2 linked regions of the Phenylobacterium zucineum HLK1 genome follow. The protein of the gene in region 1 binds, or shares a complex with, the protein of each later gene. Links are inferred from orthologs where the notes say so. Each region holds a gene or a part of one and is shown on either strand. Other genes may lie near its edges.

The links.
Region 2: the proteins of PHZ_RS10150 (region 1) and eno are in contact, whole or in part, in a solved structure (PDB 2FYM), measured with the Escherichia coli proteins. The link is inferred for Phenylobacterium zucineum HLK1 from one-to-one orthologs.

Annotation. Positions count from the first base shown.
Region 1 is NC_011144.1:2,063,869-2,070,520, forward strand. What follows is about bases 1-3,201. They hold PHZ_RS10150 (Rne/Rng family ribonuclease), read left to right. Parts: upstream 1-310; coding sequence 311-3,001; downstream 3,002-3,201. Other genes in these bases: PHZ_RS10155 (M48 family metalloprotease), read left to right, coding at 3,088-3,201. Also shown: more of PHZ_RS10155, read left to right, coding at 3,202-4,452; PHZ_RS10160 (DsbA family protein), read left to right, coding at 4,485-5,228; PHZ_RS10165 (FAD-dependent oxidoreductase), read left to right, coding at 5,286-6,652. UniProt on the Escherichia coli protein: Endoribonuclease that plays a central role in RNA processing and decay. Required for the maturation of 5S and 16S rRNAs and the majority of tRNAs. Also involved in the degradation of most mRNAs.
Region 2 is NC_011144.1:1,952,811-1,960,653, forward strand. Bases 2,968-5,790 are described here. They hold eno (phosphopyruvate hydratase), read right to left. Parts: upstream 5,108-5,790; coding sequence 3,827-5,107; downstream 2,968-3,826. Other genes in these bases: PHZ_RS09620 (serine hydrolase domain-containing protein), read left to right, coding at 2,968-3,830; PHZ_RS09630 (enoyl-CoA hydratase), read left to right, coding at 5,233-5,790. In the rest of the region: PHZ_RS09605 (pyruvate dehydrogenase complex E1 component subunit beta), read right to left, coding at 1-1,059; pdhA (pyruvate dehydrogenase (acetyl-transferring) E1 component subunit alpha), read right to left, coding at 1,056-2,102; PHZ_RS09615 (FtsB family cell division protein), read right to left, coding at 2,154-2,450; more of PHZ_RS09620, read left to right, coding at 2,595-2,967; more of PHZ_RS09630, read left to right, coding at 5,791-6,006; rpmF (50S ribosomal protein L32), read right to left, coding at 6,073-6,255; PHZ_RS09640 (DUF4440 domain-containing protein), read left to right, coding at 6,402-6,833; PHZ_RS09645 (CTP synthase), read right to left, coding at 6,830-7,843. UniProt on the Escherichia coli protein: Catalyzes the reversible conversion of 2-phosphoglycerate (2-PG) into phosphoenolpyruvate (PEP). It is essential for the degradation of carbohydrates via glycolysis.

The sequences.
Region 1 (6,652 bases):
CCTTTTCGGGTGCGGTGATGCAAAGTCCGGCCGCGCGACGACGGTGCGCCCGTTCCGGGCCCGTTGGCGCGCGCCACGCAAACCTGCGTCGGGTCCGCCCGAGATCCTCGGCGACGACGCACCCTCCGATACGCGCCCACGGCGCGCCTAGGAACACACCCGATGGGCTGCGCAGCTCAAGCCAATCCCGGTCTTCCGGCCCCCCGCGACGCCGTTCCCGGCGCCCCGCGGGCCGGCGCGCGCGCCCGTCCCATGCACCGGCAGCGCCCGGGCCTTCGGGCCCCCGCCGCGCGCCGCGGAGACTTACTGAATGTCCAAGACCATGTTGATCGACGCAGCCCACGCGGAAGAGACGCGCGTGGTGGTCGTCGACGGGAACCGCGTTGAAGAGTTCGATTTCGAAAGCCAGAACCGGAAGCAGCTTCGAGGCAACATCTATCTCGCCAAGGTGACGCGCGTTGAGCCGTCGCTGCAGGCGGCCTTCGTCGAATACGGCGGCAACCGCCACGGCTTCCTGGCCTTCAACGAAATCCACCCCGACTACTACCAGATCCCGGTCGCCGACCGCGAAGCGCTGCTCCGCGAGGAGGCCGAGGAGGACGACGACGACCGTCACGAGCCCCGCGCCCGGGCGCCCGAGGACGAGGACGAGGTCGACCTGTCCGGCTCCGCTGACGACGAGGACGACGTCGTCGAGGAAGAGCTGGCGCGCCGCCGCCGCCGGCTGATGCGCCGCTACAAGATCCAGGAAGTGATCCGCCGCCGGCAGATCATGCTGGTCCAGGTCGTCAAGGAAGAGCGCGGCAACAAGGGCGCGGCGCTGACCACCTACCTGTCGCTGGCCGGCCGCTATGGCGTACTGATGCCGAACACCGCCCGCGGCGGCGGCATCAGCCGCAAGATCACCACGGCGACCGACCGCAAGCGCCTGAAGAGCATCGTCCAGAGCCTGGACGTGCCCGCCGGCATGGGCCTCATCGTCCGCACGGCGGGCGCCAAGCGCACCAAGGCCGAGATCAAGCGCGACTACGACTACCTGCTGCGCCTGTGGGAGAACATCCGCGAGACGACGCTGCACTCGATCGCGCCCGCCCTCATCTACGAGGAAGAGGACCTCGTGAAGCGGGCGATCCGCGACCTCTACGACAAGGACGTGGACAACGTCTGGGTCGAGGGCGAGGCCGGCTTCAAGGAAGCCCGCGACTTCATGCGCATGCTGATGCCGTCGCAGGCCAAGAAGGTGCAGCTCTACCGCGAGCCGACGCCGCTCTACGTCAAGCACAAGGTCGAGGACCACCTCAGCCAGATCTATTCGCCCGTCGTGCCGCTGCGCTCCGGCGGCTACCTGGTGATCAACCAGACCGAAGCGCTGGTCGCCATCGACGTGAACTCCGGCCGCGCGACGCGCGAACGGAACATCGAGGCCACCGCGCTCAAGACCAACATGGAGGCGGCCGAAGAAGCCGCCCGGCAGCTGCGCCTGCGCGACCTGGCCGGCCTGATCGTCATCGACTTCATCGACATGGATGAGGCGAAGAACAACCGGGCCGTCGAGAAGAAGCTGAAGGACTGCCTGAAGGACGACCGCGCGCGGGTCCAGATGGGCAAGATCAGCCCCTTCGGCCTGATGGAGATCTCCCGCCAGCGCCGCCGCACCGGCGTGCTGGAGGGCACCACCCACGTGTGCGAACACTGCGGCGGCACCGGCCGGGTCCGCTCGGTGGAATCCAGCGCGCTGGCCGCGCTGCGAGCCCTGGAGATCGAGGCGCTGAAGGGCGGCGGCGAAGCCACCCTGACCGTGCCGCGCGCCGTGGGCCTCTACATCCTGAACGAGAAGCGCGGTCATCTCGCCCGCCTGCACCACGCGTTCGGCCTGTTCGTCACCGTCCTGATCGACGACGACATGGCGCACGCCGAGCACGGCATCGAGCGAACCGCCAGCGAGACCCGCGCCGAGCACGCCGCGGCGCTCGCGCCGACGGCCGCCGGCGCCGTCCCCCCGGCCGAGGAGGCCTACCTCGAGGAGGTCTTCGAGGACGAGGACGAGGCCGAGGAGGAAGAGGAGTCCTTCGAGGAGGACGAGGATGAAGGCGGCGCCGAAGCCGAGGCTCCCCGCAGCCGCGAGGCCCGGGGCGATCGGGAAGACGGCGAAGGCCGCCGCGGGCGTCGCCGCCGTCGCCGCGGCCGCCGGGGCGACGAGCCCGCGGGCGAGCGGCCCGAGGGCGCACGTTCGGAGGGCGGCCGTCCCGAGGGCGGGCGACGCGAGGAGGTCCAGGCCGAGGACGAGGACGGCGCCCACGGCCGTCGCCGTCGCCGCGGCCGCCGCGGCGGTCGGCGCATGCGCGACGACTTCCGCCCGCACGAGCCCTTCTCCTGGGTGCGCCCCTGGGTGCCTTACGGCGAAGATCCCTTCGTCTGGTACGATCCGGCCGAGGACCTGAAGCCGGTCGCCGCGCCGCCGGCTGCGGCCAACGATGCTGCGGCCGAGCCGCAGCCCGCGGCCGCCGAGGCCGCCGCGCCCGCGCCGGCCGTCCGGGCCCCGCAGCCCGAGGGCGACATGGAGGTCTGGGTCGAGCTCCCCGCCGAGGAGGAGAAGCCCAAGCGCGCCCGCCGCTCGCGCAGCCGCGGCCGCGGCAAGGCCGAGGCGCAAGCCGAGGAGGCCGTGGCCGCTGAGGTCGCCGCCCCCGAGGCCGTCGTCGCGCCGGAACCGGAGGCTCCCGCCGAGCCGGAGCCCGCTGCGGCGGAGCCGGAAGCGGCCGAGCCTGAGAAGCCCGCGCCCAAGCGCCGGACGCGCAGCCGCAAGGCCGCCGCGCCCGTCGAAGCCGAGGCGACGGCCGCCGAACCCGCAGCGGAGCCGGCCCGGCCTGAACCGGCGCCCGCGGCTCCGGCCGAGCCCGTGGCGGCTTCGGTTCCCGAGCCCGAGGCGCCGCAAGCGCCCGACCCGGCCGAGATCTCCGGGCCGCCGCCGGCGCCGCGCAAAGGCTGGTGGCGCCGCGGCTGAGGCATTACATTCCGGTCGGGCTTCGAGGGCGGTCTGGAGAAGAGTTGAGCATGGTCTCCCCTGCCCGATCGGTTTCCCGCCTCGCGATGAGCTTCGTCCTGGCGGCCACCGTGGCCTTCGGGGCGAAGCCCGCCGCGGCGCAGGAGAGCCTTTCGCTCATCCGGGACACCGAGATCGAGGAGATCCTCGCCAAGGACTCCGAACCGATCCTGCGCGCCGCGGGCATCGACCCCCGGAATGTCGAGATCATCATCGTGGGGTCGAAGGAGCTCAACGCCTTCGCCGCCCCGCGGGTGATGGGCTTCAACACCGGGCTCATCCTGGAGGCCGACACGCCCAACGAACTGCAGGGCGTGATCGCGCACGAGGTCAGCCACCTCGCCGCCGGCCACAGCGCGCGGCGCGACGAGATGAACCGGGCCGGCATGCGGCCCTTCCTGCTGACCATGGGGCTGGGCGTGCTGGCCGCGCTCGCCGGTTCGCCCGAGGCGGGCGCCGGCCTCGTGGGCAGCGCCGGTTATTTCGGCACCTTGGGCGCCCTGGGCTACAGCCGCGAGCAGGAGAGCCGCGCCGACCAGGCCGGCGCCACCCTCCTCGACAAGGCCGGCCTGTCGGGCAAGGGCCTGGCCGACTTCTTCGACAACTTCCGCTATCAGGAGGTCTTCGACGAGGCCCGGCGCTTCGCCTACTTCCGCAGCCACCCGATCTCTTCGGACCGGATCGAGGCCCTGCGCCGCCGGGTCGAGTCCCAGCCCAACTACGACAAGCCCGACACCCCTGAGTCGCTGGCCGCGCACGCGATCATGAAGGCCAAGCTGGACGGCTTTCTGAACCCGCAGGTGGCGATCACAAAGTACAGCGAGACCGACGCCTCGTATCCGGCCCGCTACGCCCGTGCGATCGCCTACTACCAGCTTCGGGAGCCCGATCGGGCGATCCGGCTGATCGACGCCATGCTGCAGGAGCAGCCCGACAATCCCTACCTCTGGGAGCTGAAGGGCCAGATCCTGTTCGAGTTCGCCCGCACCGAGGAGGCCGAGGAGCCCCAGCGGCGCTCGGTGGCGCTGAAGCCCGACGCGCCGCTGCTGCGGGTCAACCTGGGCCAGACCCTCATCGCCCTTCCCGACAAGGCCAAGGTCGAGGAAGGGGTCGCCGAGCTGCGCAAGGCCCTCACCCAGGAAGAGGACAACGCCGTCGCCTGGCGCCTGCTGGCCGAGGCCTACGACAAGCTGGGGCAGGACGGCATGGCTCGCCTCGCCACCGCCGAGTTCAACTTCTGGGTCGGCGACCAGCGCCAGGCCCGGGTGTTCGCCATGCGGGCGCGCGAGAAGCTGGAGCGAGGCACCCCCGAATGGCGTCGCGCCACGGACATCGTGCTCGTTTCCGAACCCTCCCGCGACGAACTGCGGGAACTGGCCCGCGAGGGCTCCACCACGCGCCGCTCGCGTTGAGCCGCCGCCGAAAGCCCTCTATCTCCACGCCCATGACCCTGACCGCCCTCAAGTCCGCGGCCGTGCTCGCCGCCGCCCTGTCCCTCGCCGGCTGCCAGCAGCAGAGCGACGAAGCCTTCGGCCAGCGCGTGCGCGCCTACCTGCTGGAGCACCCGGAAGTCCTGCAGGAGGTCTCGGTCGCCCTGCAGCAGAAGCAGCAGGCCGAGCTGGCCAAGGCCTCTTCGGACGCCATCGAGAAGCACCGCGCCCAGCTCGAGCGCGACCCGCGCGACTTCGTGGCCAATCCCGACGGCAAGATCACGGTGGTCGAGTTCTTCGACTACAACTGCGCCTACTGCAAGATCGCCGCCCCGGAGGTCGTGAAGCTGATCCAGGAGAACCCGGACGTCCGGTTCGTCTTCAAGGAATTCGCCTTCCAGACTCCCGATTCCATCGAGGCGGCGCACATCGCCCTGACGCCGCAGGCCAAGGCCAAGGGGCTCGAGCTGCACCGCCTGCTGATGGCTCAGAAGCCGCTCAACCAGGCCGCCATCGACCGGTCCCTGCGCGAGGCCGGCGTCGATCCCGCCGCGGCGCGGGCGGCGGCCAAGGACCCCGCGATCGAGCGCCAGCTGCTGGACGTGCGCGCCCTCGCCCAGGCGCTGCACATCGACGGCACGCCGGCCTTCGTGGTCGGCGACAAGGTCATCCCCGGCGCCGATATCGAGGCTCTGAGGGCGGCCATCGCCGCCGCCAAGGCCACGGACCTCAAGCGTCCGTCTGGAAATCCCTCCTAGCCCCTCCCCTTACGTCCCGGCGCCCGCGTAGGATCGTCGTTCTCTGGGGAGGGGACGATGGCGGAACGGGTCGTCGTGATCGGCGCCGGCATGGCCGGCCTTTGGACCGCGCTGGCGCTCGCGCCCACCGGCCGCGAGGTGATCCTGCTCGAGCGGGACCCGCCGCCGCCGGACGACGATCCGGACGTGGCCTTCGAGACCTGGGCCCGTCGCGGGGTCGGCCAGCTCCGCCACAGCCACGCCTTCCTCGCCCGCCTACGGCTGCTCATCCGGGACCGTCATCCCGAGCTGCTGGCCGATCTCCACGCCGCCGGCTGCCGCGACCTGGGCCTCGACGGCTCGCTCACCGCCAGGCATCGCGAGCGCTACGTACCGAAGCCCGTGGACGAGGATCTCGTCATCCTGACCAGCCGGCGCACGACCCTGGAGCTGGTCATGCGGCGCTACGTGGCGCGCCTGCCAGGGGTCACGATCCGGTCCGGCGCCTTCGTGCGCGAACTCGTCATCGAGCCCGGCCCGGTCCCGCGCGTGACGGGCGTTCGCCTCGACGACAGCGTGCTTTCCGCCGACGTGGTCGTGGACGCCGCCGGCCGCACCTCGCCGGCGACCGAGCAGCTCGTCGCCGCAGGCGCGCCGGTCCGCGAGAATTCCGAAGGCGCCGGGGTCATCTACTTCACCCGCTTCTACCGGCTGCGGCCGGGCGCCGAGGAGCCGCCCCGGGGTCAGGCCCCGTCCAACGGCGACCTCGGCTACCTGAAGTTCGGGGTCTTTCCCGGGGACAGCGGCTGGTTCTCGATCACCCTGTGCACGCCCGAGATCGAGGAGGAGCTGCGCAAGGCGATCGTGGATCCCGCGGTGTTCGACGCCGTGTGCCGCGCCCTGCCCGGCCCTGCCCGCTGGATCGAGCCCGAGCGGGCCGAGGGCGCGAGCCGCGTGTTCGGCATGGGTCAGCTGGAGAGCCGCTGGCGGGACTTCGCGCCGGGCGGGCGCGCGGGCGTGCACGGCTTCTTCGCGCTGGGCGACAGCCTGGTGCGCAGCAATCCTCTCTACGGCCGCGGCTGCTCCTTCGCCGCGGTCTCGGCCGAACTGCTGCGGGAGGCCCTCGATGCGGGCTCCGACCCCGAGGCCCGGCTGGTCCGCTATGTCGCGGGCGTCGAGCGCGAGCTTCGCCCCTACTACGAGGTCATGCGCGACGCCGACCGCACCGCCTTGCGCCGGGCCCGCCAAGCCCTGCTGGGAGCCCGGCCCAGCCTCCGCGGCCGGATGGTGAAGAGCTTCCTGGACGACGGCGTGGCGATCGCCCTGCGGGAGGACGTCGACCTACTGCGCGCGTTCCTGCGGGGCTTCCACATGCTGGAGCATCCCCAGGCGTGGCTGAAGCGGCCGGCCAATCTCGCGAAGGTCCTGGCGACCTGGGCCCGGCC
Region 2 (7,843 bases), 110 kb from region 1 along the record:
GACCTTGGCCTTGCCGATCGGCACGACCCAGTCGATCCCCTCGGGCACGTCGAACTCCTGGCCGTAGAGCATCTCGTGCTCGAGGAAGACCACGGGGTTCGGATCCCGGATCGCGGCCTTGAGGAGGCCCTTGGCGTCGGCGGCGTCGTAGGGCGCGATCACCTTCAGGCCCGGCACGTGGGCGTACCAGGCCGCGTAGTCCTGGCTGTGCTGCGCCGCCACCCGGGCGGCCGCGCCGTTGGGCCCGCGGAAGACGACCGAGGTCTTCAGCTGGCCGCCCGACATGTAAAGGGTCTTCGCGGCGGAATTGATAATCTGATCAATCGCCTGCATCGCGAAGTTGAAGGTCATGAACTCGACGATCGGCTTCAGCCCGGCCATGCCGGCGCCGACGCCCAGGCCGGCGAAGCCGTGCTCGGTGATCGGCGTGTCGATCACCCGGCGATCGCCGAACTCGTCCAGCAGCCCGCGGCTGACCTTGTAGGCGCCCTGGTACTGGGCGACTTCCTCGCCCATCAGGAAGACGTCGGGATCGCGGCGCATCTCCTCGGCCATGGCGTCGCGCAGGGCGTCGCGGACCGTCTGCTTCACGAGCTGGACGCCCTCGGGGATCTCGGGATCGGCCAGCGGCCGGTCGGGCGTCACCGCCGCGGGGCCCTCGCCCTCGGGGCGCTCGCCCTTGGCCTCGGAGGGGCCCTTCTTCTCCTCGTCGCCCGAGGGCTCCTTCCGGAACGGCTTTTCCGCGATGGTGTCGGTCTGGACGGCTTCGGTCTGCGCCGCCTCGGTCTTGGAGGGGGCCTTGGAGGGCTGCGCGGTTCCGTCCTCGCCCTGCAGGCGGGCGATCGGAGTGTTGACCTTCACCTCCTGCGAGCCTTCCGGCACCAGGATCTCGGCCACGACGCCGTCGTCCACGGCCTCGACCTCCATGGTCGCCTTGTCGGTTTCGATCTCGGCGATCACGTCGCCGGAGCGCACCTTGTCGCCCGGCTTCACGTGCCACTTGGCGAGGGTGCCCTCCTCCATGGTGGGCGACAGGGCCGGCATCAGGATGTCGGTCATTGGGCCGCCCCCTGGGAAGCGTCGGTGTAGACGTCGGTGTAGAGTTCGGACGGGTCGGGTTCGGGGCTGGTGCGGGCGAACTCCGCCGCGTCGGCGACGATCTTCTTCACCTCGGCGTCGATCGCCTTCAGCGACGCCTCGTCGGCCCAGCCGTGCTTCTCCAGCAGCTCCTCGACGTGGTCGATCGGATCGCGGGTCTTGCGGACCTCGTCCACCTCCTCGCGGGTCCGGTACTTGGCCGGGTCGCTCATGGAGTGGCCGCGGTAGCGGTAGGTCTTCATCTCGAGGATGTAGGGGCCGTTCCCCGAGCGGGCGTGCTCGGCCGCCTTGGCCGCGGCGGCCTTCACCGCCAGCACGTCCATGCCGTCGACCTGCTCGCCAGGGATCTTGAACGACGCGCCGCGCCGGAACAGCTCGGTCTCGGACGACGACCGCTCCACCGCCGTGCCCATGGCGTACTGGTTGTTCTCGATCACGTAGACGACCGGCAGGCTCCAGAGCTCGGCCATGTTGAAGCTCTCGTAGACCTGCCCCTGGTTGGCCGCGCCGTCCCCGAAGTAGGTGAAGCTGACCTTGCCGTTGTCGCGGTACTTGTTGGCCAGCGCCAGGCCGGTGCCGAGGCTGACCTGCGCCCCCACGATGCCATGGCCGCCGTAGAAGTCGGCCTCGGTCGAGAACATGTGCATCGAGCCGCCCTTGCCCTTGGACGAGCCGCCGGCCCGGCCGGTCAGCTCGGCCATGACCTCGCGCGGGTCCATGCCGCAGGCCAGCATGTGGCCGTGGTCGCGGTAGCCGGTGATCACCTGGTCGCCCGGCTGCTTGATCGCCTGGACGCCGACCGCGATCGCCTCCTGGCCGATGTAGAGGTGGCAGAAGCCGCCGATCAGGCCCATGCCGTAAAGCTGGCCTGCACGCTCCTCGAAGCGGCGGATCAGCAGCATGTCCCTGTAGAACTTGAGAAGCTCGTCCTTGTCGGCGGCCGATCGCCCGTCCGCCCCATTGGCTTTTCGCCGACCGGCCTCACCGGTCTGCCCGCGCGCCATGCGTCTCTCCGTGATCCTTTGCAGGTAGCCGATAGAACCCGCGACGGGGTGCTAGGGCTTCATGCGGATCACATAGTCCCTTGGGTCAGCAAAGCCTAGCAGAGAGCGCGCCCTTTCCTCCAACAGGTCGGCCGAAAGGCTCTGGTCGCGCAGAAGCTGGGCGCGGGCCTCCAGGTCCTCCCGCTTGGCGCGCACCTGCGAGAGCTCGCGCTGCTTCGCCAGCAGCGTCTCCCCGCGCTGGTTCGAGCGCAGCAGACCGCCCTCGCCCGTGAAGGCATGGAACGCGAAATAGAAGATCAGCAGGGCGAGGGCCGCGGTCGACAGGTACGGGCGGAGGCGGGCGAGCACAGGACGCGATTCCCTCGGAGGAACCGGCTCTTCTCGCCCATCTTGCTTAATGGGCGGCTAACCACGCGGGACTGGTACCGGTCCCAATCCGATTGACCGCACGGCGAAGCTGCGGAACGCTCGCCGGGAAGTGGGGAGGCCATCATGCTCAGGACCCTGATCGCGCTGCTCGGCGCGGCGCTGATGCTGCTGCCTGGATCCTTCGTCGCGGCCGAGCCGGTCCGCCTCGACACCGCCCGCATCGACGAGGCTCTGGCGCAGATGGTGGCGAGCGGCCGGGCCGCGGGCGTGTCGGCCCTCGTCTGGCAGGACGGCGCCGAGCGTTACTTCGGCGCCGCCGGATTCGCCGACCGCGAGGCGGACCGGTCGATGGCGCGCGACACGCTCGTGCAGATCTACTCCATGACCAAGCCGGTGACCGGCGTCGCCCTGATGCAGCTCTGGGAACAGGGCCGCTTCGGCCTCGACGATCCGCTGGCGCAGCACCTGCCCGAGTTCGCCGCGCTGCAGGTGCTGCAGCCTAACGGGTCGCTCACCCCTCCCGCCAGACCGGTCCTTGTGCGGGACATCCTGCGCCACACCGCCGGCTTCGGCTACGGCGACGACCCGCGGTTCCGGACCGCCGACCCGCTGAATCTGCAGAACGACCTGGCGGAGGCCGGCCGCCGCATCGCGGGCCTGCCGCTCCTGTTCGAACCGGGGGCGGAGTGGCGCTACAGCGCCGCCGTCGACGTCCAGGCGCTGCTGGTCGAACGGCTGTCGGGCGTGCCGTTCGAAACCTACGTGCGCACCCATGTGCTGGACCCGCTGGGCATGCGCGAGACCGCCTGGACCCACCCGCCCGAACGCCTCGGCCGGCTCGCCGCCACCTACGTCCGCCGGAACGAGACCCTCGAGCGGCAGGACGACGCGCGGACGCGCGCGCTCAACTTCGCGCCCAAGCGGCTGACCATGGGCGGCGCCGGCCTCGCCGGGCCCATCGACGACTACATGCGCTTCGCCCGCATGCTGCTGAATGACGGTGAGCTGGAGGGGGTGCGAATCCTGCGGTCCTCGACGGTCCGGCTGATGGCGACCGATCACCTCGACCCGCGCATCGCCCGCCGCCACTTCCTGCCCAGCAAGGGCCAGGTGGGCTTCGGCTTCGATTTCGCCGTCCGCACCGCGCGGCCGAAAAGTCCGCAGGAGAATCGCGGCGCGGTGGGGGAGTTCTTCTGGGACGGCGCGCAGTCGACGCTGTTCTGGGTCGATCCCGCCAACCGCCTGGCGGCGGTGTTCTTCGTCCAGACGGCCCCGTTCGACGGGACCCTGCACCGAGACATCCGGGCCGCGGTCTACGGCCCGGACTATCAGGGTCCGCCCGGCGACGAGCGCCGCTAGAGCGCCCGCAGCGCCCGGCGGCCGGCGTAGATCGCCTGGTCGCCCAGCTCCTCCTCGATGCGGAGCAGCTGGTTGTACTTGGCCGTACGGTCCGAGCGGGCCAGCGATCCGGTCTTGATCTGACCGCAGTTGGTGGCGACTGAGAGGTCCGCGATCGTGGAATCCTCGGTCTCGCCCGAGCGGTGGCTCATCACCGCCGTGTAGCTGTTGCGGTGGGCCATATCGACGGCGTCCAGGGTCTCGGACAGCGTGCCGATCTGGTTGACCTTCACGAGGATCGAGTTGGCCAGACCCTTCTCGATTCCCACGGCCAGGCGCTCCGGGTTGGTGACGAACAGGTCGTCGCCCACGAGCTGGACCTTGCCGCCCAGGCGCTCGGTCAGGATCTTCCAGCCGTCGAAGTCGTCCTCGGCACAGCCGTCCTCGATGGTGACGATCGGGAACTTGGAGACGAGGCCCGCCAGGTACTCGACCATGCCGGCGGGATCGACCGTCTTGCCCTCGCCCTCCATCACGTACTTGCCGTTCTTGAAGAACTCGGTGGAGGCCACGTCGAGGCCCAGGTGGAAGTCCTCGCCGCAGCGGTAGCCCGCGCCCTCGCCCGCCTTGACGATGAAGGCCAGCGCCTCCTCGGCCGAGCCGATGTTGGGAGCGAAGCCGCCCTCGTCCCCGACGTTGGTGTTGTGGCCCGCGTCCTTCAGCTGCTTCTTCAGCGCGTGGAAGATCTCGGCGCCCATGCGCAGGGCTTCCGAGAAGGTCTCGGCGCCGGTCGGCAGGATCATGAACTCCTGGATGTCGATCGGATTGTCGGCGTGGGCGCCGCCGTTGATGATGTTCATCATCGGCACCGGCAGGATGCGGGCCGAGACGCCGCCCACGTACTTGTAGAGCGGCAGGGCCGAACTGCTGGCCGCCGCCTTGGCCGTGGCCAGGCTGACGCCCAGGATGGCGTTGGCGCCCAGGCGGCTCTTGTTCGGCGTGCCGTCCAGCTCGATCAGCATCCGGTCGATGCGGCGCTGGTCCTCGGCGTCCGAGCCTGACAGCGCGTCATAGATCTCGCCGTTCACCGCATCGACGGCCTGCCGCACGCCCTTGCCGAGGTAGCGGGCCTTGTCGCCGTCGCGCTTCTCCACGGCCTCGTGGGCCCCGGTCGAGGCGCCCGAGGGCACCGCCGCACGGCCCATGGCGCCGTCCTCGAGGATCACGTCGACCTCGACGGTCGGGTTGCCCCGGCTGTCCAGGATCTCACGGGCGGTGATGTCGACGATCTCGGTCATGGAGCTCCCTCGGGTGTTGCGGCGCGCGAGCCTTAGCCACCTTCCGCGACAGGGGCAACTTGACTTCCCCGGTTGACTTGCCGCGGCGTCGGCCGGTCATGCCGGGACGCCAAGGGAGGAAGATCATGCTGCTGGTGGAAAAGCCGTTCGACGGGGTCGCCGTCGTCACCCTCAACCGGCCCGAGGCGATGAACGCCCTGTCGAAGGCCCTGCGCCAGGCGCTGCGGCAGGCCATGGTCGAGCTGGACGCCGACCCCGAGGTGAAGGTGATCGTCCTGACCGGCGCGGGCGAGCGGGCGTTCACGGCCGGGCTCGACCTGAAGGAGCTGTCGTCCGATCCGTTGGGCATGGGCGCGGCCAACACGACGGACCCGGCCGAGAACCCCGCCCGCGCGCTGCTGGCCACCCGCAAGCCGATCATCGGCGCGATCAACGGCGTGGCGATCACCGGCGGCTTCGAGGTGGCGCTGGCCTGTGACGTGCTGATCTGCTCGACCAACGCCCGTTTCGCCGACACCCACGCGCGGGTCGGGATCACCCCCGGCTGGGGGCTGTCGCAGAAGCTGTCGCGCGTGATCGGCCCCTATCGGGCCAAGGAACTGTCGCTGACCGGCAACTTCCTCGACGCCAGAACCGCCTACGAATGGGGCCTTGCGAACCGCGTCGTCGAACCCGGCGAGCTGATGGAGGCCGCGCTGACCCTGGCCCGGCAGATGGCCGACATCGAGGCCGACATGCTGGTCGGATACAAGGCGATGATCGACGACGGCTACGAGACGACCCTGGCCGAGGGGCTCAAGCTGGAGCACGAGCGCTCGCTCGCGCACAACGTCGAGGTCACGCCCGAGATGGTCGCCGCCCGCCGCGAGAAGGTGCAGGCCCGCGGGCGGAGCCAGTAGCGCGCATGCGAACGGCCCCGCCTGTCGCCAGACGGGGCCGCGCGGAATCGCTGCCTCGGATGAGGCTTAGTCTTCCTTCGGCGTCAGGACCTGGCGGCCTTTGTACATGCCGGTCTTCAGGTCGACGTGGTGCGGGCGCTTCAGCTCGCCCGTTTCCTTGTCTTCGTGATAGGCGTTCGGGCCCAGCGCGTGGTGCGAGCGACGCATGTTCCGCCGCGAGGGCGAGGTTTTTCTCTTGGGAACGGCCATCGGAAATCTCGAAATGACTGCGGCGGCCGAGTGAGGCCGCCGACGTGAGCGGCGGTGTATGCATGAAACGCCGCTTCGGATCAAGCGCCCGCCTCGGGTTCCTCCCAATGCAGCCCCTGCCGGCCCACGCTCGTTGGAGTGAAACCATGGAAGCCGAGATCCACGCCCTCTTCCGCCGCCACGAGGACAACTTCAACCGCGGCCTGCACGGCGAGGCGGCGCCCGAGGACGCGGGCGCCCTCTTCACGCCCGAGTTCATCGCCGCCGGGCCCCAAGGGGTCGCGACGGGGCGGAACGACGCCTCGCTCGTCGAGGCGATGAGGGCCGGCTACGATCACTACCGGGCCACAGGCGCCCAGGCCATGACGCTCCGCGACGTCGCGGTCACGCCTATCGACGACCGGCACGCGACAGCCAAGGTCAGCTGGCGCGCCCGCTACCGCCGCAAGGACGGCTCGCAGACCGATATCGACTTCGAGGTGACCTACTTCGTACGCTTGACCGACGAGGGACCCAGGATCTTCGGCTGGGTGTCGGGCGACGAGGAGGCCCTGCTGCGCGAAAGGGGCCTGGCCTAGACCAGCCGGCTCCGCTCCTTGGCCGCGCCGATGAAGCTGGCGAACAGCGGGTGCGGGTCGAACGGCCGGCTCTTCAGCTCCGGGTGGTACTGCACGCCGACGAACCAGGGATGGTCCGCCCGCTCGCAGATCTCGGGCAGCTGGCCGTCGGGCGACAGGCCGGTGAACTTCAGGCCCGTGGCCTCGATCCGCTCGCGGTAGCCGATGTTCACCTCGTAGCGGTGGCGATGGCGCTCCTGGATGGCGGTCGAGCCGTAGATCTCGGCCACCCGCGATCCGGGGGCCAGCACGGCGTCATAGGCGCCGCAGCGCATGGTGCCGCCCAGCTCGCCCCCCTCGGCGCGGACCTGCTTCTCGTTCCCCCGGGTCCACTCGGTCATCAGGCCGACGATGGGCTCGGAGGTCGGGCCGAACTCGGTGGACGAAGCTTGCCGGATGCCGGCCAGGTTCCGGGCCGCCTCGATCATCGCCATCTGCATGCCGAAGCAGATGCCGAAGTACGGGATCTGGTGCTCGCGGGCGAACTGGACGGCCCGGATCATCCCCTCCGAGCCGCGCTCGCCGAAGGCCCCCGGGACCAGCACGCCGTGGACGTTGGCCAGACGCACGGCGATCAGGTCCTCGTCCTTCTCGAAGGCCTCGCCCTCGATCCAGTCGAACTTGACCCGGACGTTGTTGGCCACGCCGCCGTGGACCAGCGCCTCGACCAGCGATTTGTAGGCGTCGGTCAGGCCCGTATACTTGCCGACGATGGCGATGTTCACCTCGCCGTCGGGGTGGCTCAGGCGGTGGGAGATCTCTTCCCAGCGGGTCAGGTCAGGCTTCGGCGCCTGGTCCAGCAGGCCGAAGACGTCGAGCACCTCGGTGTCGAGTCCCTCGTGGTGATAGTCCAACGGCACGGCGTAGATGTTGGCGCTGTCCATCGCCTGGATGACGGCGCTGGGGCGCACGTTGCAGAACTGGGCGATCTTGCGCCGCTCGCCCTCGGGGATCGGGAACTCGGTCCGGCA